Regions from separate parts of the Peribacillus sp. JNUCC41 genome, predicted to be linked through region 2. Evidence: riboswitches for the same ligand, from Rfam matches in the RefSeq annotation. Region 2 holds a riboswitch; each other region holds the start of a gene.
What was found. Region 2 has a riboswitch for S-adenosylmethionine ahead of JNUCC41_RS14480 (methionine ABC transporter ATP-binding protein). Riboswitches for the same ligand answer to the same signal wherever they lie in the genome.

Region 1: another riboswitch for S-adenosylmethionine. It lies ahead of JNUCC41_RS23710 (bifunctional homocysteine S-methyltransferase/methylenetetrahydrofolate reductase); the one in region 2 lies ahead of JNUCC41_RS14480 (methionine ABC transporter ATP-binding protein).
Region 3: another riboswitch for S-adenosylmethionine. It lies ahead of JNUCC41_RS22560 (YezD family protein); the one in region 2 lies ahead of JNUCC41_RS14480 (methionine ABC transporter ATP-binding protein).

Annotation. Positions count from the first base shown of each region.
Region 1 covers NZ_CP062163.1:4,916,262-4,926,887, forward strand. Annotated here, with positions in the region: gene JNUCC41_RS23710 (bifunctional homocysteine S-methyltransferase/methylenetetrahydrofolate reductase) at 1-1,626, opposite strand, end outside; SAM riboswitch class I at 1,730-1,828, opposite strand; gene JNUCC41_RS23715 (MOSC domain-containing protein) at 1,940-2,590, opposite strand; gene JNUCC41_RS23720 (non-homologous end joining protein Ku) at 3,094-3,936, opposite strand; gene ligD (DNA ligase D) at 4,089-5,936, shown strand; gene dapF (diaminopimelate epimerase) at 6,138-7,124, opposite strand; gene JNUCC41_RS23735 (NCS2 family permease) at 7,308-8,609, opposite strand; gene JNUCC41_RS23740 (beta-class carbonic anhydrase) at 8,766-9,338, opposite strand; gene JNUCC41_RS23745 (hypothetical protein) at 9,428-10,222, opposite strand; gene JNUCC41_RS23750 (DUF4870 domain-containing protein) at 10,449-10,626, opposite strand, start outside.
Region 2 covers NZ_CP062163.1:2,977,884-2,988,509, reverse strand. Annotated here, with positions in the region: gene JNUCC41_RS14505 (YheC/YheD family endospore coat-associated protein) at 1-1,333, shown strand, start outside; gene JNUCC41_RS14500 (YheC/YheD family endospore coat-associated protein) at 1,330-2,526, shown strand; gene JNUCC41_RS14495 (YheE family protein) at 2,590-2,793, shown strand; gene JNUCC41_RS14490 (hypothetical protein) at 2,879-3,067, shown strand; gene JNUCC41_RS14485 (MBL fold metallo-hydrolase) at 3,190-4,014, opposite strand; SAM riboswitch class I at 4,297-4,401, shown strand; gene JNUCC41_RS14480 (methionine ABC transporter ATP-binding protein) at 4,470-5,486, shown strand; gene JNUCC41_RS14475 (methionine ABC transporter permease) at 5,473-6,141, shown strand; gene JNUCC41_RS14470 (MetQ/NlpA family ABC transporter substrate-binding protein) at 6,197-7,018, shown strand; gene JNUCC41_RS14465 (NAD-dependent epimerase/dehydratase family protein) at 7,260-8,297, opposite strand; gene JNUCC41_RS14460 (PucR family transcriptional regulator) at 8,478-9,365, shown strand; gene JNUCC41_RS14455 (ABC transporter ATP-binding protein) at 9,492-10,626, shown strand, end outside.
Region 3 covers NZ_CP062163.1:4,650,324-4,660,949, forward strand. Annotated here, with positions in the region: gene JNUCC41_RS22520 (NAD(P)-binding protein) at 1-260, opposite strand, end outside; gene JNUCC41_RS22525 (sirohydrochlorin chelatase) at 241-1,002, opposite strand; gene cobA (uroporphyrinogen-III C-methyltransferase) at 1,002-1,778, opposite strand; gene JNUCC41_RS22535 (DUF3906 family protein) at 1,798-2,013, opposite strand; gene JNUCC41_RS22540 (nitrite/sulfite reductase) at 2,034-3,659, opposite strand; gene cysC (adenylyl-sulfate kinase) at 3,676-4,275, opposite strand; gene sat (sulfate adenylyltransferase) at 4,319-5,467, opposite strand; gene JNUCC41_RS22555 (phosphoadenylyl-sulfate reductase) at 5,497-6,201, opposite strand; gene JNUCC41_RS22560 (YezD family protein) at 6,382-6,525, opposite strand; SAM riboswitch class I at 6,696-6,804, opposite strand; gene ssuE (NADPH-dependent FMN reductase) at 7,084-7,617, opposite strand; gene JNUCC41_RS22570 (TetR/AcrR family transcriptional regulator) at 7,829-8,416, opposite strand; gene JNUCC41_RS22575 (SDR family NAD(P)-dependent oxidoreductase) at 8,591-9,337, opposite strand; gene pdxT (pyridoxal 5'-phosphate synthase glutaminase subunit PdxT) at 9,493-10,092, opposite strand; gene pdxS (pyridoxal 5'-phosphate synthase lyase subunit PdxS) at 10,094-10,626, opposite strand, start outside.

The sequences.
Region 1 (10,626 bases), 1.9 Mb from region 2:
AGGCAATTTGATGCCTGGGATTTCATTATGGATGAATTCGGCGTTCCTGGTGCTGGTCAAGGGCATGATACCGATGAAGATCGGGGTTTCTAAATGTTTTGTAGCTTCATATACTTCTTCGATCTGCTCCACGGAATAGATTGGCTGTGTCAAGAAGGATTGGGCACCGCAGGCAATCTTCTTTTCCATTCTCAGTACCGCTTTATCCAGATATTTCACATTGGGATTAAACGCTGCAGCAATTTTGAAATTTGCCCGTTGGCCCAAACTTTGCCCCGAATAGGAAAGACCTTCATTAAATTGTTTGACCATACTTATTAGGTCAAAGGAAGATAAATCATAAACCGAAGTGGCGCCCGGGAAGTCCCCAATTTTTGAAGGGTCTCCGGTGATGATCAATATTTCGTTCAGGCCCACCGTCTGCAGACCCATTAAATGTGACTGCAGTCCAATCAAATTTCGATCACGGCATGTTATATGCACCATCGGCTCTATATTCAATTGGTTCTTAAGTAAATTAGCCAGTGCATCATTAGATATCCTTGGTGAGGCAAGCGAATTATCCGCTAATGTAACGGAATCGACCCCTGCTTTTTTCAAAACCTCGGCACCAGTCATGAAGCTCGCTATACCTAACTTTTTCGGTGGATCAAGTTCAACTAGAATCGTCCTTTCTGTTTTGGCCTTTTCGAACAGGGGACGTTCCAATTCTCTATCATTCACTTCAATTATTTCTATTTCACGGGATTTCGTGAATTTCTCTTTCACAGGAGCCAAACTTCCAATCGCATTCTTTACAGCTTGAATATGCAGCGGAGTCGTTCCACAGCACCCTCCTATGATCGCGGCACCCTGCTCACGAAGTTCTAGGGCACTTGAACCGAAGTATTCCGGCACAGCTTTATAGACGAGCCTTCCATCCACATAATCCGGGAGGCTGGCATTTGGGTATATGGCAATTGATGCTTGCTTTGGCAAACTCACTTCTTCCAAGGCCCGAATCATATGATGTGGACCGAGACGGCAATTCACCCCCACAACATCGGCACCCAATTGCTCAAGTTTTTGAAAGGCTTCATTTAAATGGATTCCATTTTGAAGATTTCCCAGTTCATGCATCGAAACATTTGCGATGATCGGCAGTCCAGTTTCATTTTTAACGATTTGCAGGACGGTTTCCAGTTCTTCCAGGTCATAAAATGTTTCCAAGAGAATTCCATCAGGGTTTTCCATCAAAAGACTGTATAGCTGTTCACGAAAACCCCGTTTTATCTCTTCCATGCTTAAATCCGATTTCCTGATGCTCCGCTGTGCCCCTATGGTACCGAAGACGTATGCCTTTCCTTTTGCCGCTTTTTTAGCAAGAATGACTCCCTGGCGATTGATTCTGCTTACCTCATCTTCCAGTCCATACCGTTTCAATTTGTTGAAATTGGCTCCGTATGTATTCGATTGAAGGATATCTGCACCAGCTTCCAAATAGGCACGGTGGATGGATTCTATTTGATCTGGGTTCGTGCAGTTTAATTCCTCATAGCATTGATCGATGCCATTTGAATATAATAAGGTCCCCATTGCCCCTTCCCCAACCAGTATTCTTTCTTTCACGTCTTTACGAAAATTCATCATTACATCCTCTCTCAAAAACAATCCTGTTTTTGTCGTATTCTATGAGTATGAGAGAAAAGGAAAAAAACCTTCTCAAAGAAGAAGGTTTTTTGAAACATTCTCCTCATCTATCAAGCTCTGCTTGCTGGATTTAGCACCTTTGCCTAAGCTGGTTGCTGAGGTTTCTTCGGGCCAGTCCCTCCACCTCTCTCGATAAGATCCATTTATATAATTTTCACAAGATTTCAAAATTTGATTATACTTAATTTACATTAATAATCTGTCAATTTCAATACCTGATCGACATTTTTTTCACTTTTGCAAAAATCATTCAACCTTTTGCAGCTTGAACCCTCTTCAGGATCCTTTGTTTCCAGTCTTCCGCTAACGAGTCTAGTGTAAGTAAAGCCTTTGCGCCTTCCAGCCCATCTCGTTTATGAAGGATTACCTCTGCTGCATAATGAACTGAAATTTTTTCCTGCAAACGATCTATCAGCACAATCTCGTTTTGTTTATTTATCGTTCCTTCTTGAAGTACTCGTGCAAAATAACCAGTTAAACTCGTTTTCAGCACGAGTTCCAAAAACTTAGGTTCTTGATTGAAATGGGAAATGGTCGAACAAGGTATCCTCCCCTGGTTAATTTGAACAATCACTTCGCCTATTTGATAAATATCGCCAATATATGTTGTTTCTTCTCTCATCCCCGCTACAGTTAAGTTTTCACCGAATGCAGGGATTTCCAGTTTTTTAGAGAATTTTTCATTCCATAATGAATAATGCTCAAAGGGGTAAAAGCACAAAACGCGATCAGGACCTCCGTGGAACTTTACATTACCAACCCCATCACCAATTATACCTGATTTAGTCACTGTCACATTTTCCTGTGCTTGTTTATCCATTGCTGAAAAGATTTCGATATTCGAAAAAATTTCATGCTTCGGCTTCCCGGCATGAAGTGCTTTGATTTTTCCATTTTCCATTTTGCATCTTCCATTCAAATATATTTTTTATCATCCTGTATGTATAAATTATACTAAAAATCCATTTATTCTGTAGTTATTTATAAGAATATGAAAATGCAAAAGCCTCATGAGCCGTTAAATGGGGGAAATATCATTGATTTCCAGAAAAATTCATAGGTTAGTTCAGTAATTTTGTTGCTATTTCAGAATTAAATATGGTAGAATATGAACACAATATATAGTCGAAAACTACAACCGTTCGCCTATATGTTGATTTTCACGATTGAATTCCTCATTGTCGCTCTTTAGGGAGCGAATTTTTTTGCCTTCATTTCCATCCACCATTTTCTATTAATCCCATTTTGTTTCTTACATCGTGATCCACTTACATATTTGCACTTTCCTTACCTATGTAAATCTCCCCTATTAATTCACTTTCCTTACCATTTAGAAAGCAAATTACCTTGCTAAAACAAGCAGAAAGCCGAGCGACATCATGTGTCTTCCGCTCAGCTTCCTGTTTAAGCTTGTTTCTTTTTTTTCGGTGCCACTTTCTTTCGGGTCGTCTTTTTCATTTCCGTTTCATCATGTTTCGTACGGTCAATGGATGCCTGTAAAGCCTCCATTAAATCGGTTACATTGTTGGAAACTGGTTCTTTTGTTTTGGCTGTAATCGTCGTCTGTCCTGCTTTCTTTGATTCAATCAATTCAAGCAACGCGGTTCGATAGTCATCGGTGTATTTTGCCGGATCGAAAGTAGTCGTTAATTGATCTATCAATAAAACGGCAGTATCGATTTCTTTTTTTTCAATCGTATCGTTGGCAGGAATATTCGGAACATCCGCTGTGGGGCGAACTTCATCCGGATAATGAATCGTTTCCATCACCAAGGTATTATCAACGACTCGGATTACTGCCATTTGTTCTTTAGAGCGGATGATGATTTTCGCTAACCCTACCTTATTCGATTCCTTGAGGGCCTGTCTCAAAAGGGAATAAGCTTTTATCCCTCCGTCATTAGGAGACATGTAATAACTCCGGTTAAAATAAATGGGATCTATTTCTTCAATTTTAACGAAATCCACGATTTCCACGGCTTTTTCTTCGTTTTGTTTTTTCAGTTGTTCTAGTTCATTGTCTTCCAATACAACAAACTTTCCCTTTGTATACTCAAAAGCGCGGACTATATCATCCTTCCCCACTTCTTTCTGGCATACCGGACAAACCTTTTCGTATTTAATCGGTGAATGACATTCCTTATGCAACGTCCTCAAAGAAATATCCTTATCCTCCGTAGCAGCATGAAGTTTGATCGGAATGTTCACCAAACCGAATGATATGCTCCCCTTCCACATCGTATGCATATTCGTCACCTCATAACTTATTTTTAAAGAGAAGAACGATTTTATTATTCCCCTTTGTTCAAAAAAAACCGAAAAAATAATTGCCAACTCTAACACTTCGTTTTTTTGGCAAAATAATCTTAACCAATTATTTGCGGAGGTAAATACAAAAAATGAAACCGATGCTGCCTACCTATTACCCTGAAGCCCCCAATTCCAAGGATTGGCGTTATGAAGTCAAATATGACGGCTTTAGGGCTATTTTAACGATAGACTCCGATACCATTAGCATTTCGAGTCGGAACGAAAAGGAATTATCACCACAATTCCCGGAAATCATTGCTTACATCAAAAATCTGCACCTGAAAGACTATCTCCCGCTTCGGTTAGATGGCGAATTGGTCTGGCTTACCAATCAGGCGAAAGCCGACTTTTTTCAAATACAGTGGCGAGGACGCCTTGGGAAACAATCCTTAATTTCAGAAAATGCCCGTTTTTCCCCATGCCGGTTCATAGCGTTTGACCTGCTTAGCATCAGCGGAAAAAACGTAGCAGCTAAACCCATGGAAGAAAGAAGGGAATTGATGTTGAATATGGGGGCAAATCTTGGCTTTCCTATGCCCCCTGATCCCAACGATAAGGCTTTGATACAATTAATAGAGAGTTTTGACATATTGGATAATGCCTTGAATAAGGTCACCCTATTAGATGGCGAAGGGGTTGTCGCCAAGGAAATTCGTGGGACTTGGCAAGAAGGGAAACGTACTGCCTCATGGATCAAGGTGAAAAATTGGAAGACCGTTTCTTGTTTCATTACAGCATTGCATAAAGAAAATGGTTACGTTTCCCTCGCAGTTTTCAAAGAAGGTGCCGTAACCAAAATCGGAAGTGTTAAAAATGGACTGAGTCCTCAAGATAAAAGGATATTGCATGAACTGATCAAGCAAAATGCATCAGACGAGGACACACAATTTTTTTATATCCATCCATCCATTTGCATCGAAGTCCAATTCTTGCACGTGTATGAGGAGAATGAATTGCGTGAGCCTCAATTTTCACAATGGCTTTTACAAACGGCTCCCGAAGAATGTACCTGGGAGAAATTCGTGCTAGGTCAATATACATTTCCAGATTCTGTGCAAATAACTTCCAGGGATAAACCGCTTTGGATAACAGGAAATAAAAAGGTGATAAAGGTTGAATACCTCCATTATTTACGGGAGGTTTCAGCTTTCTTCTTACCCTTCTTGAAGAATAAACTGCTTACGACGATCCGCTATCCTCATGGCACTTTGGATAAAGAAAGATTTTTCCAGAAAAACAAACCTGATTATGCACCGTCCTTTATTAAAACGTTCATTGATGAAGATATCGAGTATATGCTATGTGACGATATTGAAACGCTTCTTTGGTTCGGCAATCAACTTGCATTGGAATTCCATGCGCCATTTCAGAAAGCGGGTAAAACACGCCCCGACGAAATCGTCCTGGACTTGGATCCTCCTTCCATCGAATATTTCTCCTTAGCGATAAAGGCCGCACAGGAAATAAAGAAGGTGATGGATTCATTAAGGATAAAAGCTTTTGTAAAAACTTCAGGTAACAAAGGACTGCAAATACACATCCCACTGCCTGTAGACACATTTACTTATCAGGAGACACGCATTTTCACTGACTTTCTCGGTGACTACTTATCAAGTTCCAACCCAAATGATTTTACAACGGAAAGGATGAAAATAAATCGGCATAATCGACTTTACTTGGACTTTGTGCAGCATAGTGAAGGAAAAACCATCATCCTTCCTTATTCCCCGCGGGGAAATTCTTTCGCTGGTGTGGCTACACCTTTGTTTTGGAAGGAAGTGGACGAAAATCTCCAATTAAAGGACTTTACGATTGAAACCATACCAAGCAGAATAAAAAAGGAAGGGTGTGCATTTATGGATTACAGACTCATCGATAATGGACCAGCCTTTTTGGAAGTATTGTCGTTCCTAAAACAAAAAAAGACCAACAGCTGATTGGTCTTAGCGAGTTTAAAATGAACCGTTGATCCCCCTCACCAGGCACTCTTTCTGGGACGCACTTTTCTAAGTAGGAGTCCCCTGACTTCCGGTCCGGATCAACTGGAATGGTCTTTTGATTACATTACTAAGAGGTTTTTAAATGAGAAAACTGCAGGCAAACTCTCTTCTTCGAGTTTGCTGCAGTCTGGAAATTTTTTATAATTTTGTTTTCAAATAACTTTGAACTTCATCCTGAAGCTTGGCATATAAGCTTGTTTCCAATTCAAAATCCTCTTTTTCAAGCACTTCAAATTTTTCAGGCTGATCTAGGTCCATTTCAATCGATACCTTGAATTCATAGGTTGCGTTCCCGATTAAATCAATTGAATACTTTTGGCTTTCATCATCATGGTGGACCACGCATTTAACTTTTCCGCCGTTATTGTAGACAGATATTTCACTTTCCAACGCATTTAATCCAACAGAGCATGTTACTAGGCTTGAAGCTGACATCGCCGTTCCACACGCATTCGTGAAGCCTACCCCCCGTTCGAATGTCCGCACATAAATGCTCCCTGGTTCCAGCTCTTTCACGAAGCTGACATTGACACCATCAGGGAAAAGCTCATTCGGTTGATTGACCTTTGTTGAAAGTTCATCCTGCAAACCACTTTGCAAAACCTCACTATCAACCAGCGTGATCAAATGTGGATTAGGAACCGCCAATGCCGAAAATAATAGGGTATCATGAAGTTCCGGCAATAATTCGTTTTGCAACTGTTCTTTAGCCAATACAAGAGGTAGATCCTTCACATTAAAACTCACCGGTGAAATTTCCACCTTGAAAGTCGGAATTCCCTCATAAATATCTTCCGTTTTTTCCACGAGTAGATTTGCCTTCATGGTTTCCACAATCATTTTATCGAGTCCTAGAACGTCGTTCGCGTAACGTGCAACACAGCGAAGTCCATTGCCGCACATCGAGGCTTCCGATCCATCCGCATTAAAAACACGCATCCGGCAATCAGCATGTTCACTTTTCATTACGAACAAAATACCATCCGCCCCAAGCTTTTCCCTATTGCATAGGGCCTTCGCGAAATTTTTCCGCTCTTCTTCAGTAAACGTCAGGGTCGTAGTCAATTCATCAATGATTAAGAAATCATTTCCTGAACCATGGCTTTTTAAACCTTCAATAATCATCCTGTCACATCCTCTAATATGCTGCTTGTCATTTATCATTTTTTTAATATTCTATATCATAGCATTTTCAAGATGGATGTGTCATCGCGTAAATCACAATATATCTATTTTTTCCGAAGAAAAAACCAATAAGAAGAGCGGTTGGAATGAGAATTAACTCCTTCCAACCGCTCTATTGAATTATTAACCGATCATACCAATGATGAAATAGACGATAAACATTCCGGCACTCACATACATCGGGGCTGACACTTCTTTCGCTTTTCCGGTTACCAGTTTCAAGAACGGGTACAGGATGAAACCGAATGCCATTCCATCGGCAATACTGTATGTGAAAGGAATGATCGTGATGATCATGATTGCAGGTATGCTCTCGGTTAAATCGCTGAAATCCAGCTCTTTTATATTTCCGAGCATCAAAATGCCAATGATGATTAAGATGGGGGCAATGGCGCTATCAGGGATTACTTTAATCACCGGTATAAATAGAAGTGATAGAATGAATAGCACGCCCGTCACCACGGAAGTAAAACCAGTTCTGCCTCCTGATGCGATTCCAGCTGCCGTTTCAACTGTAGCAACGGTAGGACTCGAACCGAATATACCTGAAAACAGAACGGACACACTTGTCGCCTGCAGCGACTTTTTATAGGCATCCTGGCGGTTTATGCTATCTACATGCCCGTGTACAAGACCAATATTTTCAAAAACAAGAACCATCGTCATTGCAAATACACTTATCCAGAATTCAATCCGGTTCGCTTCCAAGAACGATAATGAAAAGAAGAGATCGCCGTAGGAAGCTGTGTCAATGCCTGAAAAATGGATTTTTGAAAGTTGAACCGTCCCGAACCAATAAGCAATGAGGCTGCCTGCCAGGATGGTAATCATGAAATTACCGGGGACATTTTTGATGAACAGAGTGATTGCCAGCAAAAAGGTCAACACCGTTGCACACACCGCTGGATCGCTTAAATCTCCCAGTGCGACGATAGATGATGAACCTCTCGTGATTATCCCGCCCTTTTCGAGACCGATTAGCATCAAGAATAAGCCAAGACCGACAGATATGGCTTCTTTTATCGACCTTGGAATCGAATCACTGATTAACTTAGAGTATTTTGTAAAAGCGATGACTACAAAAATGACCCCTGAGGTAAATACAGCACCCAATGCCGATTGCCAAGATAGACCCATCCCTTGAACCATTGTATAAGCAAATAGGGCATTTACGCCCATTCCTGGAACGAGGAGGATTGGGACATTCGCCCAAAGTCCTATCATGACACAGCTTAAAGCAGATAAAAGAATCGTCGCAATCACTGCACCATTAATCGGAATGCCCGCTTCCGATAAAATCAGGGAATTCACGATGAGAATATAGACTATTGTAAAATAGCCGACCACTCCAGCAAGGATTTCACGTTTTCCATTCGTTCCATAGTCGGAAAAATGAAAAAACGTTTCCAAGTTTAATTTCTTCATGATGTATCCTTATTAAATTTGTCCCTCGCCCACCCGTTTGTATTAGTGACAAACTACACTTGGCGATTTTAACAAAAAAAAGGATAAAAATAAATAGTAAAGATCAAAATTTGAAAAAAACTGTCGGAAATAATCCCGACAGCCTTGTTGAATATATTATTTTTGTCCTTCCGCATACCCATCGACTACCAATTCCAGCTTCCCTGTATCAGGTGAAATGATAAGACCATGAACAGGAATATTTTTAGGAATCAAAGGGTGTCCTTTAATCACTTCCACACTTTTCTTACAACTTTCATAAACATCATCAAATCCGCGAAGCCAACTGCGAATATCTATTCCTGAAGCTCCAAGGGTATCGATGGTGCTCTGTGGAATATCACGTTCGAGCATCTTCCCTACTACAGAATCAGCATCCACTGATGCCATCCCGCAATCATGGTGAGGAATGACCAATACTTCATCTGCCTTTAGCTCATAAACGGCAACAAGGATACTCCGCATGACACTTCCGAAAGGATGGGAGACGATTGCCCCGGCAGTCTTCAGGATTTTGACATCGCCATTTTTGACATTCAAGGATTTTGGCAATAGTTCAACGAGTCGTGTGTCCATACAGCTTATGATGACCATACGTTTCTCAGGGAACTTATCCGTTCTATACTTGACATATTCGCCTTTTTCTACAAACTGTTCATTAAAATCAAGAATCTCATTAAGTAAACTCATATTTACCACCTTTAATTTAAGTATTTAATCTATGTATTCCACTAAGATTATATCAAATATTTAAAAGATTTGCTAAAGAGTAACCTTAGTCAATTTGAACGATGATTTAAAGTGGCTGCACAGAAGCCCAAGACGATGATTTTAGGAATTTTATCAACTTTTGATGAAAATGAAAGTATGGGTGTATTTGTCTTGAATCGTTTCCCCCACTCCAAAGGCATCCAGCCCTCTTGGTATGAAACGATTTTTTCCCCTTCTTTTGTGGAAATCTCGAATGAATTCACACTTCCCGGCGTTTCAATGGGCATCCATTCCGTACCATCTTCCTTATATATCATTCCATTAATCTTTAAGAATGACCGATTTTCTTGATACGATCCAATAATGCCACCCTGATCATCCATGATCGTCAATTTATTGAAAAGTCCCCTTTTAATATGGTACTTAGCCAACAATCGCCCCTCATGGTCCACCAGTTCATAACGCTTGGCCAGGAGCATCGACAAGAAATTGGGTATCATCCACATGAACCACTTCATATTCAAATCCCGTACCTCGCCCATTAGAGACCCATCCGGTGCAAAAAGAAGGAGGCGCAATGTCGGTGCTGGCATAAAGGTCAACAAAACATGTTCATTTTTAAATAACCCGGGATTTGTCCCGATGTGTTCATCAGGCAATTCCTTCAATCTATTTTCATATATACGATGACTGACAAATTGGGCAATGCTAATGAAAATAAAAGGAGACGTTATCAATAATATATTGCCCGGAATCATTTTAAAAATATGACAAATGAAAAATACAATGGCCAAAAGAAGTGATATCCAAGATGCATGAAAATTTGAATTGCTTGTTTTCTGATAATATTCACGTATATTCATATCCTGCTCTGCTCCTCACTCCTTACAAGAAAGATTGCCGCAACGAACATTGATCTGCAGTACCACAAACCGCCCGGCATCCACTTCCTAAAAGTGCATTGAAGTAGTTATCATAATACTTTATTCGCTTTAATGTGATCTATTCCTTTTTTAATGTAGGTCAATTCCCAACTTGGTTCATATAAAAAAGGACTCCTAATTGAACGGAATCCTTTTTACATCATTACTATAAAATCCTGAAAATCAACGGGAACCTATAATCCGTTCCTTCATAAGCCCTAATGGCAGCGATGATGGTGAATACGACTAAAGCTATCCCGATAACCGGCAATAGCAAGAATCCAACCAATACTATAGTGAGTATCCCTGCAACTATTGAATATACGGTGTAGGAAATGAAAAAA
Region 2 (10,626 bases):
CCCTGGCAATGTTCTCTACTATCCTTCAGAGCTTGGAGATTTGGCAGAGATTGAATTAATTTATTTCGGACGGCATTCATGTCCTGCCATCGTCAAACAAAACCCAGCCGTCAATCAGTCAATCGTATTATCGGAAAGCCTTGCGGAATCCCTACTATTCGATCATACCGATATTCCCCTACATTTATTCATTTACGGCAAGAGCATCTATATCGGACCGCTTGTCGGAATATTTTCCTCAGGGTTCACTGGCGTTTCAAACAAACCATTAGGGGAGAGATCGGAATTTTTCGCAAAACTCCTTTCGCTTAGCAGGACCACCGGCTGTATCCCCTTTGTTTTTGGAGAGAATGTAATCAATTGGGATGAGGAGACAATCAAAGGCTATGTGTTTGCTAACGATCACTGGCACATAAATGAATTTCCTTTCCCTAATGTCATCTATGACCGTCTCCCAAATCGGATGACGGAAAACCGGGATGGACCTAAAGAAGTGAAGCGGAAATTCCAAAAAAAATATACAATACCATGGTATAATCCTGGATTTTTCAATAAATGGGATGTAAATGAAAGGCTATGCGCAGATGAGCGGGCACTGCCTTATTTGCCGGAAACATATCCATTTCAATCCATGTCCGTGGTGGAAACCCTTCTTTCCCATTACCGGCAAGTTTATATAAAGCCCATTCACGGCAGCCTCGGTCTAGGGATTCACCAAATTCTTTATGATAAGCATGAGGATGTTTACTATTGTCGCTATACAAATGAAGCAAAAGAAAATAAACTGCAAAAATTCCCTACATTGGAATCCATCGTTAAACATATTTTTCACGACCGACCGCTTGAAAACCTTATTGTACAGCAGGGCATCCCATTAATTCGATTTGAAAAACGTCCAGTGGATTTCCGGGTCCATACGAACAAGGACAGTAATGGAAAATGGCAGGTAACCGCGATTGCCGCAAAAATCGCCGGTGCCGGCAGCGTCACTACCCATATTAAAAGCGGGGGTGTCATCAAAACGGTTGCCGAACTGTTTGGAGATGACGATGAGGCGAAAGAAGTCGAACGAAAGCTATCGGAAGCCGCGCTGATTTTAAGTGACAGTATTGAAAAGAACTTGGACGGCATCATTGCAGAAATAGGATTTGATTTTGGATTGGATAAAAAAGGGCAGGTTTGGATGTTTGAAGCCAATTCCAAACCTGGACGTTCCATATTCGCCCATCCAAAACTCAAGGATTTCGAATTGCTGACCAGAAAGCTAAGCCTTGATTATGCCATTTATCTTACGGAACAGACGATTACGAAATCAATCAGTGTACCGCGATGAACATTTTTTACGATAGCCCCACTGAAAATTGGTACCACAATCATGAGAATGCTGAACTTTTCGCCGGCCCTGCCAAAAAGGAAATCAGCTATAAAAAGGACCATTCGAATCAACCCCTAATTCCAATCACGATATATCCCGGTAACCGGATTCTCGCCGTCGGAATTTTAACTGTTTCCAATCCCAAAAAGGAATCAGGTTTGGGTGGAAACCTGACCCTTTTTCGGGACCTATCATTATATTTATTAAAACATGGAATATTGGCGTATGTATTCACAGGAAATGCCCTTCATCCCGATTCGTTGAGAGGGTATGTTTTTTCCTCCATTTCAAACAAGTGGATCGAATGTAAAGTACCCTTCCCTGACATCGTCTATAACCGTATCCCTTCGAGGAGCTATGAGGCGTCAGAGGAATTCCAACATCTTATCACACACTTTAAAGATTCCCGAATGCATCTATTCAACCCCTGTTTTATAGATAAATATGTAATGTTCGAAGCATTAAATGAAGATGGATTCCTCACCAAACACCTTCCGCCCACAACGGTCTTACGAAACAGCGATTGCCTTTATTCATTCCTGGAGACCTACAGGCATATATACCTTAAACCCTGCAAAGGAAGCCAAGGGAAAGGCATTTATACCATAATCAAAAATGATGATGGTACACTATTGTTCAATAGCTTGAAGCATAGTGAGTCCTTCCCGGATTTCGCATCATTCTGGAAAACAAAAAAAAGGGATTTATTAAAAAGGAGCTATCTTGCTCAACAGGCGATCAGACCAAAAAAACTTTTTGGACATCGTTATGATTACCGGATTCTCGTCCATTATGAAAAAGGTTTTTATAAAGTGACCGGCAAAGCGGTAAGGATGTCACAAACTCAGGAAATCACCACCCACACTCCCCGAGGGGGTAAGCTTTTCCCTTATCAAGACCTGCAATCAAGAAGCCTGAATCAAAAATTAGCGAATATCGCCCAAAAATGCGGAGAGATACTTTCGAAAAAAATCGGGTTTCTCGGAGAGTTTTCCATTGATATAGGGGAAGACGAATCGGGTTCGCTCTTCATATATGAAGTGAACTCAAAGCCCATGCAATTCGATGAAGTGGAAATTGAAACAAACAGGCTTTTGCATTTAAAAAATCTTTTCATTGAATTAACTTTTCCCAACCTGACAATAAAATAACACCTCCAGCTGCCGTTTTCCATTATACTTAAATGAGAAACTGTATATATGGAGGTAATACATATGATCACTCATTTTCAATGGTCACCATTGCATAAAAATCTGCCGGGATGGAGAATTTCCTTTTATTTCAACAAGAAGGCAGTCCAAGCCTTGTATCATAAAGATGGCTCCATCGAGTGGACAGCCAACCCGCCTTCCGAAACAGATGAAACCAAACTCAAAAGCATGGTACATGATTTAATGATCTTCCATGTATATGAATGAATTTTCTTTACATTCATGAAATCCTTATACAGAATAAAAAAAGCTCCTTTGCCTAAACTAAAGAAAAGGCTAGGAGGGATTAATTTTGGATAAAGAAAAAATGACATTTTTGAAGGATACCGAATATGATGGCAAGGACTCCGTTTACCTGGATATCGACCGTATCATCAATGAAGGAATGGCAGGCGGAAATGTGTATGAAGTCGCTAACCTTCAGAACATCGAAGAAGCACATGATTTTTATGATGAAACAGATCCCAACGAAAATAAATAATTTAGGTGGGCTCTCTTAAGGAGGGCTCCCCTTTTTTACTTATCCCGTTCATCTCCCGCTTGCACTGCATTCCCCCCTATGGAAGTTGTTTGAGTGACAAATAGAAAACATTGAAATAGCATTCAAATAGTTCCATTGTCCCTTACATTTAAAATATTTTCTTTTAATATCGATGTAATGATATGCTCTGAATCCCATTCATGCCCAGATATCTCGATAAGGGGATAGCGATTCGGTAAAACGGCCTGCTGGATTTCATGAACGGTCAGCCCTTGAGAATGCAAGCGTAAAATTTCACCTTGTAGGTTTTCCAAATAATCGAGCTTTTTCCGAAACATGTCCTTCCCATCAGGGACATGTCCAGCATGGCAGCAAAACACTTCCCCGAAGTCATATTGAAGTAACCTTTTAATGGAATCGATGATGACCGGGACAGACTCTTCCCGTAAGACAAGCTTTGTTTTTGGTGTTACGAAAAGGTCTCCTGAAAAGAGCATGCCATTACTGTGATTCAAATACACCATATGGTCCTTTGCATGACCAGGGGTAAAAATGGGCTCCCACGTTTGGGTGCGTGAATGAATGGCCTTCCCTACCGACTCAGCTTTAAAGGCGTCTCTCTTTCCCCAGAAAATTTTACGATATTCAGGATATACGGCATCCTTTGCACAAACCTCAACCGACATCGGATGAATGAAAAGCGGGACCTTTTTATTTTCCTGTATCCATGCAGCGCCCCCGGTATGGTCTTCATGATAGTGAGTCAGGACCACTGAGTCGAAGTCTGCGGACTCATAGAATGGAATGAGCTCTTCCAATAAAATCTGTGCGCCAGTATCTATCAATAGACCATCCGTTAAAAAGACATAAACACTCATCCCGGATTTGTTCCCGCCAGGAGTCCCGTTCACACAAACCACATCATTTATCGTGTTAATCTCTAACATTCAATTGCCTCCCCATCATTACACAAATATAGTTTCATCTTCCTTTTTCTAACTTTACTATAATAAATGTATTACCACTTCACTCTTTTGACAAGGAAATTTTGGAATAATTAACCTGGACAAAAATGCTGGATTATTGCATAATTGCCCACTTTTAATGGACCTTACTAAACTTTAATAACAAAAAATCACCCCGAAAATTTCAGAAACGATTGACATTGTCGAATTTTACAAATAATATAGATTATATTGAAAAACTTGAAATATTCTAAAATAATAATTTACTTATCAAGAGTGACGGAGGGATCAGGCCCTGTGATGTCCGGCAACCGCCCTTAGGGAACGGTGCCACTTCCTGCAGAATGATTGCATTCTGAAAGATAAGACGAGATATAATTTCGCTGCCTCTTTCTGAATGATAGGGGCAGTTTTTTAATGTTTAAGGGGGAAAGCTCATGATTGAAATCCGTTCAGTCCGAAAGGAATACGTCTCGAAGAAAAACCGAGTTATCGGAGTGGATAACGTATCTTTAACCATTCAAACTGGCGAAGTGTATGGAATTGTCGGCTACAGTGGAGCTGGAAAAAGCTCATTACTCCGCTGCTTGAATTTGCTTGAACGTCCGACAGGTGGAAATATCATCATCGACGGCATTGATTTAACCTCTTTATCAAGTAAAGAACTTCGTAAACAACGGCAAAAAATCGGAATGATATTCCAACACTTTTCACTGGTCAGTTCAAAAACCGTTTATGAAAATGTCGCTTTCGCCTTAAAGGCCGCGCATCGGTCGAAGGATGCCATCAGGTTACGTGTATTGGAATTGTTGGAAATCGTAGGGCTCAGCGATAAGAAAGATGTCTATCCGGCGCAGCTTAGCGGTGGACAGAAGCAACGGGTAGGCATAGCCCGTGCCTTAGCAAATGACCCCACTGTTCTATTATGTGATGAAGCGACTTCAGCACTTGATCCAACAACTACAAAAGCGATTTTACAATTATTGAAAAAGATAAGCAGTAAGCTTGGCATCACCATCGTGTTGATTACACATGAAATGGAAGTGGTCAAAGAGCTATGCCACCGTGTCGCCGTCATGCAGGATGGCCGTGTAATTGAAGAAAGTCCCGTTTATGAAATATTTTCACAGCCTAAGCAGGAGTTAACGAAGCAATTCATTAGCAGTGTTCTGGATTTCGCACTCCCTCCGCACTTGATTGATGAAAGTAAAGGTACGATCATTAAAATTCAATTCGAAGGGCAAACCGCTGGTGAGTCGATCCTTTCGGATGCTCTCCAATCCCATTCAGTAAAGGGGAATATTTTACACGGTAAAATTGAGTATATCCAGGATGTCCCTTTAGGCATTTTAATCATCGAGTTAATAGGCGATGCCGCTCAAGTTCATTCGGCATTGCAATATATAAAAAATCGTTCCAGTTCTGTGGAGGTGCTAAAACATGTCACTGCTTGATTCCATCGTCAATATTTTACCTGATCTTAATAAAGCCTTTCTTGAAACGATTTATATGGTCGGTGTTTCCCTTGCAGTAGCCCTGTTAATCGGTTTACCGCTTGGAGTATTGCTGTTTACAACAACAAGGAATTTATTTTTTGAAAATAGTATCGTGAATCGATTTCTAGGATTCGCAGTCAATATTGTCCGTTCAATCCCTTTCATCATTCTCTTGGTCGCCCTCCTTCCTTTAACGGATCTTCTAACTGGATCGACAATAGGGCCGAGAGCGGCTTCTGTATCCCTGTCGGTGTCCGCAATACCTTTTTTTGCAAGAATCGTTGAAACGGCATTACGTGAAATAGACAGAGGAGTGATTGAAGCTGCAATTGCCGTAGGAGCCACTCCATGGATGATCATTAAGGATGTACTTCTTCCAGAGGCAAAACCGGGTATCATTCAAGGACTGACATTAACGACCATTTCGCTTATCGGTTACTCAGCGATGGCAGGGACAATCGGCGGGGGCGGAATTGGCGACCTGGCCATCCGGTACGGTTATTACCGTTATGACAACACAGTCATGATCACGACGATCGTCGTGTTGATCTGCCTTGTACAAATCATTCAAATGGTTGGTGACAAGGCCTCATACATAGTTAACAAACGATAGGGATCAGTCATTTTTCAATGATTCAATACATTTCATTACACAGGAGGAATTTCAAATGAAGAAAATAGCTTCGTTATTATCAGTCTGTGCACTTGCCCTTGGCTTGGCAGCATGCGGGAGTGATGATGCATCCCCAAAAACTGAAGACAAAAAAGAATTGAAGATCGGGGCGACTACCGGGCCCTATGCCGATATGGTTAAAGAGGCCATCAAACCAGGACTGGAAGATCTCGGTTACAATGTAGAAATCGTCGAATTCACCGACTATATCCAGCCGAATAAGTCCCTTGGCAACCATTCGATCGATGCCAACCTCTTCCAGCATAAGGTGTACATGGATAACTTCGCTAAAGAAAATGATTTAGAGCTTTCCGACCTTATCATAGTTCCAACAGCACCAATGGGCATATATTCGAACAAGTATAAATCATTGAAAGAAATTAAAGACGGTACATCCCTTGCAGTGCCCAATGATCCGGTTAACCTCGCACGTGCACTTAAAGTGCTGGTGGATGAAGGGTTGATTGAAGTCGATCCAGATGTCGACCCTTTAAAAATATCTGAAAAGGATGTAACCAAAAATCCAAAAAACATCCAACTCAAACCATTGGAATCCGCTCAATTGCCCCGGGCAACAGACAGTGTTGACCTATCAGCGGTCCCTGGCAACTTCGCTCTTGCAGCGAAAATGGACCTCCAGGATGCCCTTGTTTTAGAAAAAATGCCGGATATGTATCGAAACGTTGTTACAGTGAATACAAAAGATGTAGACTCCCAATTTGCAAAGGATATTAAATCAGTAGTGGAATCCGACCAGTTCGAAAAAGTCATCGATGACAAATTTGCCGGGTTCGGAAAACCAGACTGGATGAATTGATCAAATAATCGAGGCCTGCTTCCCCTTATTGGGAGCAGGCCTTTCATTAAGGACAACGTGGCGGCCGCCATGGAAAACCTTGAAATCCTCACGAACCATGCAAGCAGATCCATGTACTAAAAAACGATGGGGTTTTTACCCCATCGTTTTTTTAATTCCTTCACATTGTTTGGTTAAATCATCCTTTTCACCAAGCACACTTAATGTGCCTTCAGTACTTCAATAAAATAAAAGAAGGTTTCTAACCTATTGTCTGTTTCCATAATCCAAGGAGATCACTTTCATGTTGTCTGTGGATACCTGCTTTTCTAACAACAGATTCCTGACGTCCCTTTTCCCAATTCCATATTTCTTCGAGGGTTTCTGATAGGGGACGGAATGTTAGTCCATTATTGATGGCTTTATTGTTATCGACAGCCAAAAAACCATTCAGAGGTTCCTTAGCTCCCGGAAAAGGGAATTCTTCTGGTATCCATAAAGGCATCTCTCCCCACGGCTCCACTTTATTGTCATCCAAAAACTTTTCAGATACCCATGTAAAGTCAGCATTACTTCCTGTTACCTTTTTGCAGCCTTCAAGTAATTGCCCCATAGTTAGTGTATAATCCGGTCCAACGGCATTATATGTACCTGTCATACTTTTTTCTATCATTTGGATGATCCATTGAGCCAAGTCCCTTGCATCGATGACTTGGATTGGACGTCCAGGGCGTCCAGGAGATAAAATTTCTCCCCCTTCCGCTATTCTTTTAAGCCAGTACGGCAATCGGTCAGTGTAATCATATGGACCCACTATTTGCCCCGCACGAATGGACAAAACTTTCCCCGGCAGTTCTTTTTCAGCTGCTTTTTCGCTTAATGATTTTAACGGTCCATAATATTCACCGTATATCGGTCCAGCAGTTCCGCGGGTGATCTCTTCCGCTTTATCATCATTTAGTATATGAACCTCTCCATTTTCATCAATTCCTGGCTCGGTTGGATCACTATAAACTGAGATGCTTGAAATATATGTATAATGTTTAACTTGATTAAGCAGTCTGCAAGATTTAGATACAGTTCGAGGGATAAATCCTGATGTATCAATGACTGCATCCCACTGTCTCCCTTTCAACATTTCCAGATCTCCATCGCGGTCCCCTTTTAACTGTTCTATTTCGGGAAAGACATAAGGATCGCTTCCACGATTAAAAAGTGTGACTTCATGCCCTTTCTCTATCGCAGCTCTTGCTAAATACCTGCCTAAAAACCGTGTACCGCCCAATAATAATATGTTCAAAAGATTCCCTCCTCTTTTTAACGATATTCCATAAAGCATACGCAATACCCTTTCCTAAAATTAATAAAACTTGCAACTTTTCTTTGATTATCCCTTCCCGGAAAAACTAGCAATATCCTATTCTTTTGAACTTTATTCTTTTTCGCTATAATGATATGGAAAGGGAGAAAGAAGGTGGAAATGATGCTTGAAAATCTTAAACAAAAATTCCCGAATGCCCTTACCAATAAAATGGATACTGATGAAATTTCTGACTATGTTTGGTTCGAAGACTCAAGAAGTATACTTGGCATTCCCCGTTCAGAAATCACAGACGAAGAAATCCGTTTATTGGAACTGCTTTTTGCTCCTTCCATAAACCCGAATAATTTCAATGTACATCCAGACTCATCATGGAAAACTTTTTTATCCGAACCGAATGCACCATTGCCTTTAACAAGCTGGGAGAATGTTCGATTTCTTCATTTCAAGCTGACTCATGCTGATTTTTCCAACACCGATTTTGAAGAAGCCTTCCTCGCTTTCGTTCCATCTGAGGCAGCTATTGTTTGGGAAAACGAAACGGCGGGAGTCTTAATTGAAACGGACGAAGAAGAATCTTTATCAACTAAACAACTAATCGCCATTTCTTCCACGCTTGAAAGTGACTTTTATGTAAAGACCCGTATGTTCACCGGGCGCTTTCACCCTATAAATCAAGACCTTCATCAGCACTGGACTCAGGAGAAAAAGTGTTTTGGTTTGGCACAGATGCATCTGCCGGACCTAAAGGTGGCTGATTTGGCAGACATCATCCCTCACTCATTAATAAAGGATCCATCCGTTAAGAATGCAAAGTGGTATATCAATGAGATTCTTGGCAAGACCAAGCAGGATACAGAACTGATCAAAACGATTAAAACGTATATCGAATGTAATTCAAATGCCACCTATGCCTCCAAACAGCTTTATATACATCGGAACAGCTTACAATACCGAATCGATAAATTCTCTGAAAGAACTGGTCTCGATATTAGAAACTTCCGTCATGCCCTTACTGCATACTTGATACTTTTACTGAATGATTAATTTTCAATGCAAACAGGTAATATCACCCTTTTTTTGTGCAATGTGCCCATACTTTTTTCAAATCCGATGGCTTAGACTATAGTTAATTGGTACAAGTAATCCAGGAGTTTAAAAGGGGGATTTTTCATGGCAGAGTTAGTGTTGGATCATATATTCAAGATTTATGATAAAAAGGTTACGGCTGTTAAAGACTTCAACCTTCGTGTTGCCGATAAGGAATTCATAGTTTTTGTGGGACCTTCGGGTTGCGGCAAATCGACGACATTAAGGATGATTGCCGGACTTGAAGACATTTCCCAAGGGGATTTATATATAGACGGCAAGCGAGTCAATGATGTCCCCCCTAAAGATCGTGATATTGCGATGGTTTTCCAGAACTATGCCTTATATCCTCATATGTCCGTATATGATAATATGGCATTCGGATTAAAACTCAGGAAAACGCCAAAAGCGGAAATCAAGCAAAGAGTCAATGAAGCGGCAAGGATTCTCGGACTTGAAGAGCTGCTAAACAGGAAACCTAAAGCCCTTTCAGGTGGTCAGCGCCAGCGTGTCGCACTTGGCCGGGCCATTGTAAGGGACGCAAAAGTTTTCTTGATGGATGAGCCATTATCCAATCTCGACGCAAAGCTACGGGTTCAAATGCGTGCGGAAATCGCTAAACTACATAAACGGCTCGACACCACAACGATATATGTCACGCATGACCAAACAGAGGCAATGACGATGGCAACACGTCTTGTTGTAATGAAGGATGGTATCATCCAACAGGTCGGTGCACCAAAGGACGTTTATGAGAAACCGATAAACGTTTTCGTCGGCGGCTTTATCGGATCGCCTGCCATGAACTTCTTTACTGGAACCTTAAAAGAAGGCACTATTAAAATAGGCGAACAAACACTTGAAATACCTGAATTGAAGATGAAAATGCTGCGTGATCAAGGATATGTCGGAAAAGACATAATCCTTGGCATCCGTCCGGAGGACTTCCATAATGAAGGTGCTTACTTCACGAAGTCCCCTAACACTGCATTCACAACCCAAATTGATGTAGCCGAACTGATGGGCGCGGAGATCATGCTCTACTCCACATTAGAGGGGCAGGACTTCGTCGCACGCGTCGATGCCAAGAATATCATCCAGGCAGGCGAAAACATCGAACTTGCCCTCGATATGAATAAAGCACACTTTTTTGACAAAGGGACTGAACATCGCATTTTAGTGGAAGAAGATGAACAGATGCAGGAAAGCATGAAGTTAT
Region 3 (10,626 bases), 1.7 Mb from region 2:
ACTCGTTCATTAACTTCAGTAGAGTTTGTTGCAACAATGATTAAAAACGCATCTTTATAGTCTGTTTCTTCCACTTCTTTAAGTAAAACTCGAATCTTACCTTCTTTCTCCAACAATTGAAAACCTGTGCATATCTCGGGGCTTACGACTGTCACATCAGCACCGGCTTCCAATAATGGACCCGCTTTAAAGAAACCAATTTTTCCACCGCCGATGATGACACACTTTCTTTTCTCAATATTAAGCGTAATTGGATACATAAGCTCCCTCCCCACTCACTTCATGAATTCGTTCCGATATGGCTTTTTCAATCTTTGGGTGATAACCTAGGTATCGGCAAAGTATGAATTTCTGCTTCCCCTTTTTTTGGATCATTTTTATACTATTTTCGATGGACTGCATTAAGAGACCGGTAAACAATAGGTAAGGAATGATAAATACTTGGTTTGATCGAGATTCCTGTGCAAATTCCAATGCTTCTCCTAAGCTCGGTGTGGCAGCTGTCAAATAACACTCTTGCACACGGATTTTTTGAAACCTATTCCTTAGCAAATCGGCCAACCGAGACAAATCCCTTTTAACGTCGGGATCACTGCTTCCCCTTCCAACCAATAAAACCAAGGAATCCTCTGTAACCTTTACATTTGTTTCCTCCAACCGTTCCACTAAAATGTCAACCATTTTATCACTGACACCGATCGGCCTTCCGTATTTCAAGTCCACGGCAGGGTACCGTTCTTTCATTTTGTTCAATATGAATGGAATATCATGTTTTGCATGTACAGCTGTTAGCAATAGAACTGGAATGGCAATGATTCTCGTCGCACCCTTTTGAACGCACCGTTCGTATACTTCTTCAATCGTAGGAGTTTCCAACTCCAAGAAGCAATACTCTTGAATGGAATTGGGCTGTGCTTGCATACAAACTTTAATAAAATCAATGGCTTGGGCTGAAGCTTCTTTAACACGGCTTCCATGGCAAATATATAAAATGGCTTCCATTAAAAGGCCTCATTCGCCAACAAATTTTCGGTTTGTTTTCCTTCAAACCATTTAATTTTTTCTCGTAAATTAACGACATCGCCCACGACTATCATGCAAGGATTCGAAATCTGTTCGTTATTGGCGGTTTCCACTACATTAGCCAATGTACTGACAGCTGTTTTTTGCGTTTTTAATGTCCCCCAATGAATAAGGGCTACCGGAGTCTCAGGACTTTTTCCATGTTCCAATAGTTTTCCTTGAATATATGGCAGGTTTTTAACGCCCATGTAAATGGCCAATGTATCGATTCCTTTTGCAAGGGATTCCCACTTGATATTATCCTCTTCATCCTTTTTCCGATGACCGGTAACAATTGCAAATGATGAAGCGTGGTCCCTATGTGTAACTGGAATTCCCGCATAAGCTGTAGCGGCGATTCCAGCCGTAATTCCTGGTACGACCTCATAGCTCACGCCACTTTTGGCAAGGGCTTCCGCTTCCTCCCCGCCTCTCCCAAAGACGAAAGGATCTCCGCCTTTCAAGCGGGTGACTATTTTCCCCTTTTTTGCATATTTGACCAGGAACCGATTGATGGTATCCTGCTGCAATAAATGATAATCCGGCAGTTTACCGCAATTAATCAGCTCTACACCGGCTTTTGCATGATTCAATAGTTCTTTATTCACAAGTCGATCATATAAAATGACATCAGCTTCTTGAATGCATTTTAATCCTTTTAATGTAATTAAATCTGGATCTCCGGGACCGGCTCCTACTAGATATACTTTCCCCATTTTTGCAACCTGCCTTCCCTTAGAGAATTGTTTCGAATTCCGATAAAACGAAACCTGCTCCATTTTTAATTTTCCTTTTTTCATATAATGAGATGTCATCCACTTCAGGCAATTTCAAATAATGCTTTTCCAGTTCGATATCAACAAGTTCAAACGCCTTTTCATCTGAATCTGTAACAATGATGACATGGATTGGTTTTTCCTTGATAGTGACTTCAAAACGGTATAGATTCATGGAATGCTTACCTTCCCCTATTAAACGGAAACTCCCGCTAATATATCATCAAGTTTAATTTGTAACTCGTCTACCCCTATCCTTTCCACAAAATCGAGAAAGGTTTCTGATAGAAGTTTTGTTTCTTTGAAAAATAGGATCAATTCTTTCAAAACATGATAGAGCTGATCAGCTTCCACTTTTCCTTTAAGTTTTTCATTGAACTTCCCGCCTTCGTCCAGCGTTCCTCCAACGTATATTTCAAAAGCCTCGACCATCTTTTTGTCCTGGTTTTTCATTTTTATGCCTTGCAGCCCTATTTCGGCGATGGCTCTTTGACCGCAATTATTCGGACAACCGACCATATGCATCCTTACAGGTACATCGAGATCTATTTCCTTGTCCAGTGATTCAGAAATGGTCCTCATTCGATTTTTAGTTTCAACAAGGGCCAGGTTGCAATACTCGATGCCTGTACAAGAAACGGAATAACCAATGAACTTCTTTGGTTGAAATGGAAATCTTTCAAAGATGGTTTCCTGCTTTAATTCCTCAAGATTTGCATCCGGCACATTAGGAATGATTAGATTTTGGGAATTACAGTTGCGGATTTCACCATTTCCATATTTTTTCGCAAGTTCGGCAAACTCGATCACTTCGTCCGGATTTAGACGACCCACTGGTATATTGACTCCAACATAGTTAAGACCATCTTGCTTTTGTTTATGGATGCCGTAGAAATAACCTGCATTCCATCCCTTCACCGCACTTTCTCCCTTTTCAGGAAGCGGACCGGTGTATTCCAGCAATTTTTCCTTGAATTGTTCAGGACCCCAGTCAGCAACAAGGAATTTCAAGCGCGAGCGATGACGCTTTTCACGGTACCCAAAGTCACGGAATATCGTCGTGATGGCGGCTGCTACTTCCACTGTTTTTTCAGGTAAAATAAATAAATCGAGTTCTTCTGCCAGCATCGGAACGGAGGAAAGCCCCCCGCCTACTTTCACGTGAAAACCAACTTCCGTCACCCCATCGATTTCTTTAGTGGCTGGATTGAATGAAACACAGTTGATTTCAGCATTCGAAGCATTATGGATATTAGCACTGATGGACATTTTATATTTCCTCGGAAGGTTCGAATAGTCTTCGTTAAGCCGGAAATACTCAAATACATCATAAAGGACCTCACGTGTATCAAAAAGTTCATCGGGATCGATGCCTGCCAATGCATTCCCGATGATATTACGTGTGATATCACCACAAGCACCAGCCGTAGTCATTCCAACCTTTTCCAAACGATTTAAGATATCCGGGACATGTTCGATAGTTAGCCAGTGGAATTGAATGGCTTGACGGGTTGTAATATCATATACACCCCTCCCGTAATCTTTAGCGATGTTAGCTAAAGTTATTTGTTGATCATACGTCAGGATACCTCCGGGAATAACGACACGCATCATCCAGTAACCAGCTTCTTTTGGCCGTTGCAGGTATAGACCTGCCCACTTGAACATATCCCAATTCTCTTTAGGGATGGAATCAAAACCATTTGCTGCGTAATGTGGAATATCATCAAATATCTTCAATCCGTCTTTTTCCAATTTCCAGATTTCCGTTTTATTTTTAGCGATTAGTGGATTTTCCGACCAAAATTTTTCGTAAACCATTACATTTCCTCCTTGATTAAATCGCTTTCTTTGCTGTCAAATAGCCGATTACCTGTTCAACGCACTCTTCAATGCTGTATTGGTCGGATTCTAAAGTGATTTCCGGTTGTTCTGGTTCTTCGTACGGAGAGTCGATTCCGGTAAAATCTTTAATGATTCCTTTACGTGCCTTGTCATATAGACCCTTAGGATCACGCACTTCACACTCTTCGATCGGACACTTTATGTATACTTCAATAAACTCCCCTTCTTCGAGTAAATCACGTACAATCTGCCGATCTGCCCTGAATGGAGATATGAAGGCAGTCAATACGAACTGCCCACTATCCACGAATAACTTGGAAACCTCACCGATCCGCCTTATATTCTCAGTTCGATCCTCTTCAGAAAAACCTAAATCTTTATTTAAACCGTGGCGGATATTATCACCATCCAATACATAACTTCGAATATTCCGATTATATAATTCTTTTGCGACCGCGTTGGCAATCGTTGATTTTCCGGAACCCGAGAGTCCTGTAAACCATAGAACTGTGCTTTCATGCCCGTTTTGCTTCCGGCGGAGCTCCTTGGTCAATGACGTTTCATGCCAAGTAACATTCGTACTTTTACTCATATAATAATCCCCCTCTTCATATGATCCTTCAATTTATGTCCAATCAGTTATAAACTTCATTCTTTTTCAGACCTTCGATCAACACCTCGATGACCTCTTTACGGCTAAAGGTAGCTGGAGGAATTTCTCCATTACGCAACATTTCCCTTACCTTCGTTCCAGACAGGATGACATGATCTTCCCTGCCGTGCGGACAAGTTTTAGCGGAAGCCATATTGCCGCATGCTTTACAGTAAAAACTATGTTCAAAGAATAATAACGTGATCCCTAACTCATCGGCGTTAAAATTCCCAAAGATTTTTTGGGCATCATATGTGCCATAATAATCGCCCACACCCGCATGATCACGTCCGACGATAAAATGGGTGCATCCATAATTTTTACGGACCATTGCATGGAAAATGGCTTCTCTAGGTCCTGCATAACGCATGGCAGCAGGGAAAACTGCAAGGGAGACACGATCCTTGGGATAATATTTCTCAAGCAGCACTTTGTAACTTTCCATTCTTACATCTGCCGGAATGTCATCGGATTTAGTGGCACCTACGAGAGGATTTAAGAATAAGCCGTCGACAATCTCCAATGCTGTCTTTTGAATATATTCATGTGCACGGTGAACAGGGTTCCTCGTTTGGAAACCGACAACCGTTTTCCACCCTTTTTCAGCAAAAGCTTTCCTTGTCTCGACAGGGTCCAGATAATTAGCTTGGAATAACGGACGCTCTATTCTCTTAATCAACTTTATTTCCCCGCCGACATATACATCCCCGCGGTTAAATAAATTTTTCACTCCGGGATGCTTCTCATCATCCGTTTGATATACTAATGTCGCTTCCAATTGCTTATCTGGAGTGTAAATATCGGAAACGGTGAGAACCCCGTATGTTTCACCCTCATGAGTCAGCGTTACTTCTTCACCTATAGTAAGGGTTTCTGCAATTTCTTCGGTCAAAGGCAGCGTAATCGGGATGCTCCATACATGTCCGCTGCTAAGCCTCATATCCCTGACCACTGTCTCATAGTCACTTTTTGTAAAGAATCCCTTAATCGGACTGTAGGCACCAGTGCCTATCAATTCAAGATCACTTAAAGCGATTTCATCGATTTCGATTGACTTTGTTATTTTACTAAAATCATATTTTGGTTCCCAAAGATCGATTAATGTTCCTCCGTGCGGTAGACTGATTGTCATGCTAATTTCCCCCTATGGTTTCTATTTATTTAAGATAAATGCAATCCGCATTCCGTTTTTTGTGCTCCTTGCCAACGGCCTGAGCGTAAATCATCTGCATTGAATGCAGGTGCTGTACACGTTTTACATCCAATGCTAGGATATCCATTATCATGCAGGATATTATATGGAAGTCCGTTTTTGTGGGCGTAGCGCCAAACATCTTTCCATGTCCAATGTATGAGTGGACATATTTTAACCGACTTGAACTTATTATCCTTATTGATATACTCGGTTTTAGCCCTTGTTTCGGATTGCTCCCTCCGCAGTCCCGAAAGCCAGGCTGTTGCCGTTGAAAGCACATCGGTAAGCGGAATGATCTTACGGATGTTACAGCACTTATTGGAATCACTAAGCCATAATTCATCCCCATATTCCGCTGCTTGTTCTTCAAGCGTCAAGGCAGGTTTCTTCATTTCAATTGAAAGTTTTGGATAGCGCTTCTTCACTTGCTCGATCAATTGGTAAGTCTCTTCAAAATGAACATCTGTATCAAGGAAAACAATTTTTGCCGAAGGGTTGACCTTCGCCAATAAATCAGTAAGCGCGATGCCTTCAATACCAAAACTGCAAGCATAAATCAGTTTGTTTCCATAATGGTCATTCGCCCATTGCAGAACTTCCAAAGCTCCTTTTGTGTCACTGTCTTCAGGAAATACAGGGAATTCCCCTGAATTGAAATTTTCATAGTTTATTAATCCAGCCAACTTTTGTAGCCCCCTCTAAAAACTTGCTGTATCAGGTTAGAGTAACTGTTGATCAATACCCGTTAATCTTCCCCAGTTTATTTGATTCTAGGAAAAAGAGACGAATCTAACCAATACTCTCTATATATCAGTTAAACCCGCCTCTAGTTTTTCTAGTCAGCAGATACCTTATTTAATTCTTAATTTTTCATTTCTTTCCATTTGAATGATTTTACCATCCTGGACTATAAGTGTAATGGATCCATATTTCATTGAATTAAGCATTTCTTGAAGTCGTTCAAATATTTCTTCAAGCTGATTCTCTTTATCCAAACCAGTTCCTCCTTTAAGAAAATCCGCGAATATTTTATTTTCGACGCTGATTAAATGAATTTCTTAGTTTTATATAATTCCATACAACCTTACATTGTTATGGTTTACCTGAAATTTTTCCAAAAACAAAAATCTTTCCATGATGGAAAGATCCCAAGGTAAATATCATTACCTTATCTTCCAAAATGATCAACATTTTGTTGGAGGTAGCACCTTGCATCCATCATGCAGGTTGCTGGACTTCAAAGGGCCAATTCCCTCCGTCGCTCTGGATAAGTTTTATTATTTTAAATATTAACATATATTTAATCCTTGTCAATGGAGTTTTCTTATAAAATAACTTGGTTTAATATTATGGATGAACTGTTATTTTTATACACACTATTCAATTTATGATTTTATGTTCATTTAAATACGAAAATAGACTCATTTTTTTAGATAAAGTCTCCAAAAAAAATGAGTCTATTTTCATTAATAAACCTATTATGGACGGCTGTAATTACGTTAAGAAATACGTTTGAATGCCAGTCCTTTTGTTAAAGGGATTACTTGAATTCATTAATTTCTTAACTGTATCGCTTCTACAAATTCTTGAACTTGACTCTGGACACGATCAATTAAATGTGAATCATTAATCGGATTTTCAGAATTCTGTTTATCTATTTCCTTATCAACAAAATAAATGCCCTGAAGCGGCTCTCCTTTTAATATTGAGATTAATGGTTTAAGCGCATAGTCAATCGCCAATAGATGCCTGTTACTTCCACCAATCATGATTGGCAGAACTGGCTTACCCTTAAAAGCGCCTTCTGGCAGCAAATCAATCAAGGCTTTTAATACACCTGTATAAGAAGCCTTATAAACCGGTGAACCAATGATTATTCCTCTGGCTGCTTGAATTCTCTCTGAAAGTTTTAAGATATCTTCGCTATTATATTTCCCTTGGAATAAATCATCTGCTGAGAAATCCGTTATTGAGAAATAAGCTGTGGTAAATCCTTCTTTTTCGACCAATGATTGAATATGTTTTAGTGAAATGTCCGTTCTTGATGGAATAGCCGGACTTCCTGATAAAATTACGATATCGCTCATTTAATACCCCTCCATTGTTACATGATTTCCAGATAAAATCTTATTAAAGCATTTCGTGCAGTATGCATTTATCGTAATAGTCTGAAAAATATAAGTCAAATCTTACACTCTGGTTTAATGGATTCACAAATTTGACTGCGTCGTTTCTGAATGCATATAAAACGGTCATATTTGCGGCTTGATGCACATGCCTTTAAATATGACCGTTTCATTATGTATGATTTTGTTTACCATGAATACCATATACCAAAAGTTGTGCAATGTTCTTAATTCGTTCAGAAGTAAAATACGGCTCCTTTTTTTGTTGATGGATCTCATAATGTGTAGATAATGCCAATGTAAAAGAAATGATCCCTACATTAAATAGGATAATGTCAGAGATATATTGTATCTCTCCGCTATCTATTCTCTTTTGTATTTCAATATGCTTGGCATTTGGCTTGAAAATCTGATCTATATATTGCTTTGAAATATCTTGATCGAATTGTGTTTCCCTAAATAATATTGAAAACTGTTCTTTATTCTCAAGTATTTTTTTTATCATGGTGCAAACATGATTCTCCACTAGTTCATCCGTGGCTAGATGGCTAGTCACATCTTCGGATTCCTCGTTTTCATCAGGGGTGATTGTAGCCAAAAGCAAATCTTTTTTGCTGTCAAAGTATTTGTAAATAGTAGCTTCGGAAACATTGCATGCAGAGGCAATTTCATTCGTTCTTGTCATATCAAAACCTTTAGTGGCAAAAAGAGTCCGGGCTACATTTATGATTCGTTCTTTGGTTTGCTGCCCTTTTTTCAAAAATATCAACCTTCTTTTATAAAGATAAGACCGGTTTCACCAATCTATTTCTATGATATCTCGGTGGTAGCAATCGGTCAATATTACCTTTGATTTGTTAGAATTAATATTCCCATATATCATAAATAGAAAACATCGTCTGATTGGGACGATGTTTTCTTTTTTTTTTGAAAATCACTTAAAAGATGCATAGCCATCATCAACCATGACTACACTTCCATTAATCGCATCCGCTTCCTCTAACGATAATAGATAGACGGCATTTGCAATGGCTTCTGGCTTGATTAATTTACCGCGCATTTGACTTGCATTCAATTTATCGATGATTCCCATATCTTTATAGCCTTGTATGATAGGAGTGTCAACCCCGCCTGGCGCAATGCCCACTACGCGTATGCCATAAACACCCAATTCCAAAGCAGCTGTCTGAGTCATCATTCTTACAGCGCCTTTAGTTGCCTGATAGGCAAAAGTCCCATGGGAAGCTAAGTAGCCAAACACGGAAGCAGTATTTATAATGACCCCCTTGTTATCTAGCTCCTTCATTTTCCGTCCTGCTGCCATGATTCCAAAAGCAACTCCGTGCTGGTTCACTCCAATCGTTTTGAAGTAACCCTCCATATCTTGTTCGAGAATCATACCGCCTCCACCAATGCCGGCATTATTAAACATGATATCGATCCTTCCGTATGTTTGCACTGCTTTATTGATTAACGATTCAACATCTTCCTGCTTAGAAACATCCGTTTTAACAAAGATGGCCTCTCCACCATCCACTTTTATCTGTTCAACAGTTTCCTGTCCCATTTCCTCATTAAAATCCGCAACGACGACCTTGTCCCCCTTTGCTGCGAATTTCAAGCATGTTGCTCGGCCAATTCCGCTTGCTCCTCCTGTAATAACTGCAACTCTTGCTGTCATTTCCATTCCCCTCTCGCCAATAAAAAGTATGTAAGTGATTACTTACTTTTCCCATTATAAAAGTAAAGGACAATGAATTCAAGCAAATTGTATTTTTATAGTGTTAGGAGCATTCAAAATTGAAGCTGCCCTATTAATAGGACAGCTTCATTTGTTTAGCAGGTTTTCAATTCGACCTTACTTACGGAGGTCTTCACCATTTCAATGAAGAGTTGCAGAAAACGATCATCACCTGTTAATTCTGGATGAAACGCACTGACAAGGACATGGTCCTGTCTTGCAGCCACTACATTCTCTTCATAAACAGCCAATACTTCTACACCTTCTCCAATTCCATCAGCAAACGGCGCCCGGATGAATACAGCCTTATAAGGATCTTCCATTCCTTTAATTGTCAGTTCAGCCTCGAAACTATCCCGTTGACGTCCAAATCCGTTCCGTTTCACGGAAATGTCCATTAGTCCAAGATAGGCCTTCTCATCGCCAGCCAATTCATTGGCCGCCAATACCATCCCTGCACATGTACCGAAAATAGGTTTTTTACCCTCGAAGAAAGTTTTGATCGGTTCCATAAATCCATAACGATCCATTAGCTTCCTCATCGTAGTGCTTTCTCCGCCTGGAATGATCAAGCCGTCGATTTCCAGCAACTGTTCCGGTTTTTTTACTATAATTGCTTGTTCGCCGGCAGCTTTGATTTGGTTCAAGTGTTCTTCAACTGCTCCCTGTAATCCCAAAACACCAATAGTTATCATATTACCATCCACGTTCCTGCATCCGTTCTGCCGGAGCTAGTTTGGAAATATCAATTCCTTTCATTGCACTGCCCAACTCTTTGGATAACCGGCCAATCAATTCATAATCGGTGAAATATGTAGTAGCTTGAACGATTGCCGATGCGAATTTTTCTGGATTTTCAGATTTAAAAATACCAGAACCCACGAAAACGCCATCTGCTCCCAATTCCATCATCAGTGCTGCATCAGCTGGAGTGGCAATTCCGCCAGCTGCAAAGTTAACTACAGGCAATTTACCTGTGCGTTTGATTTCTCTTAAAATTTCATAAGGGGCTCCAATATTTTTTGCCTCTGTCATTAATTCATCATCACTCATGATGCTCACTTTACGAATTTGTGACTGTACCTTTCTCATATGACGCACAGCTTCCACAATATTACCAGTACCTGGTTCTCCTTTTGTACGAAGCATTGATGCTCCTTCACCAATACGGCGTGCAGCTTCGCCTAAATCACGGCATCCACAAACGAAAGGTACGGTGAAATCACTTT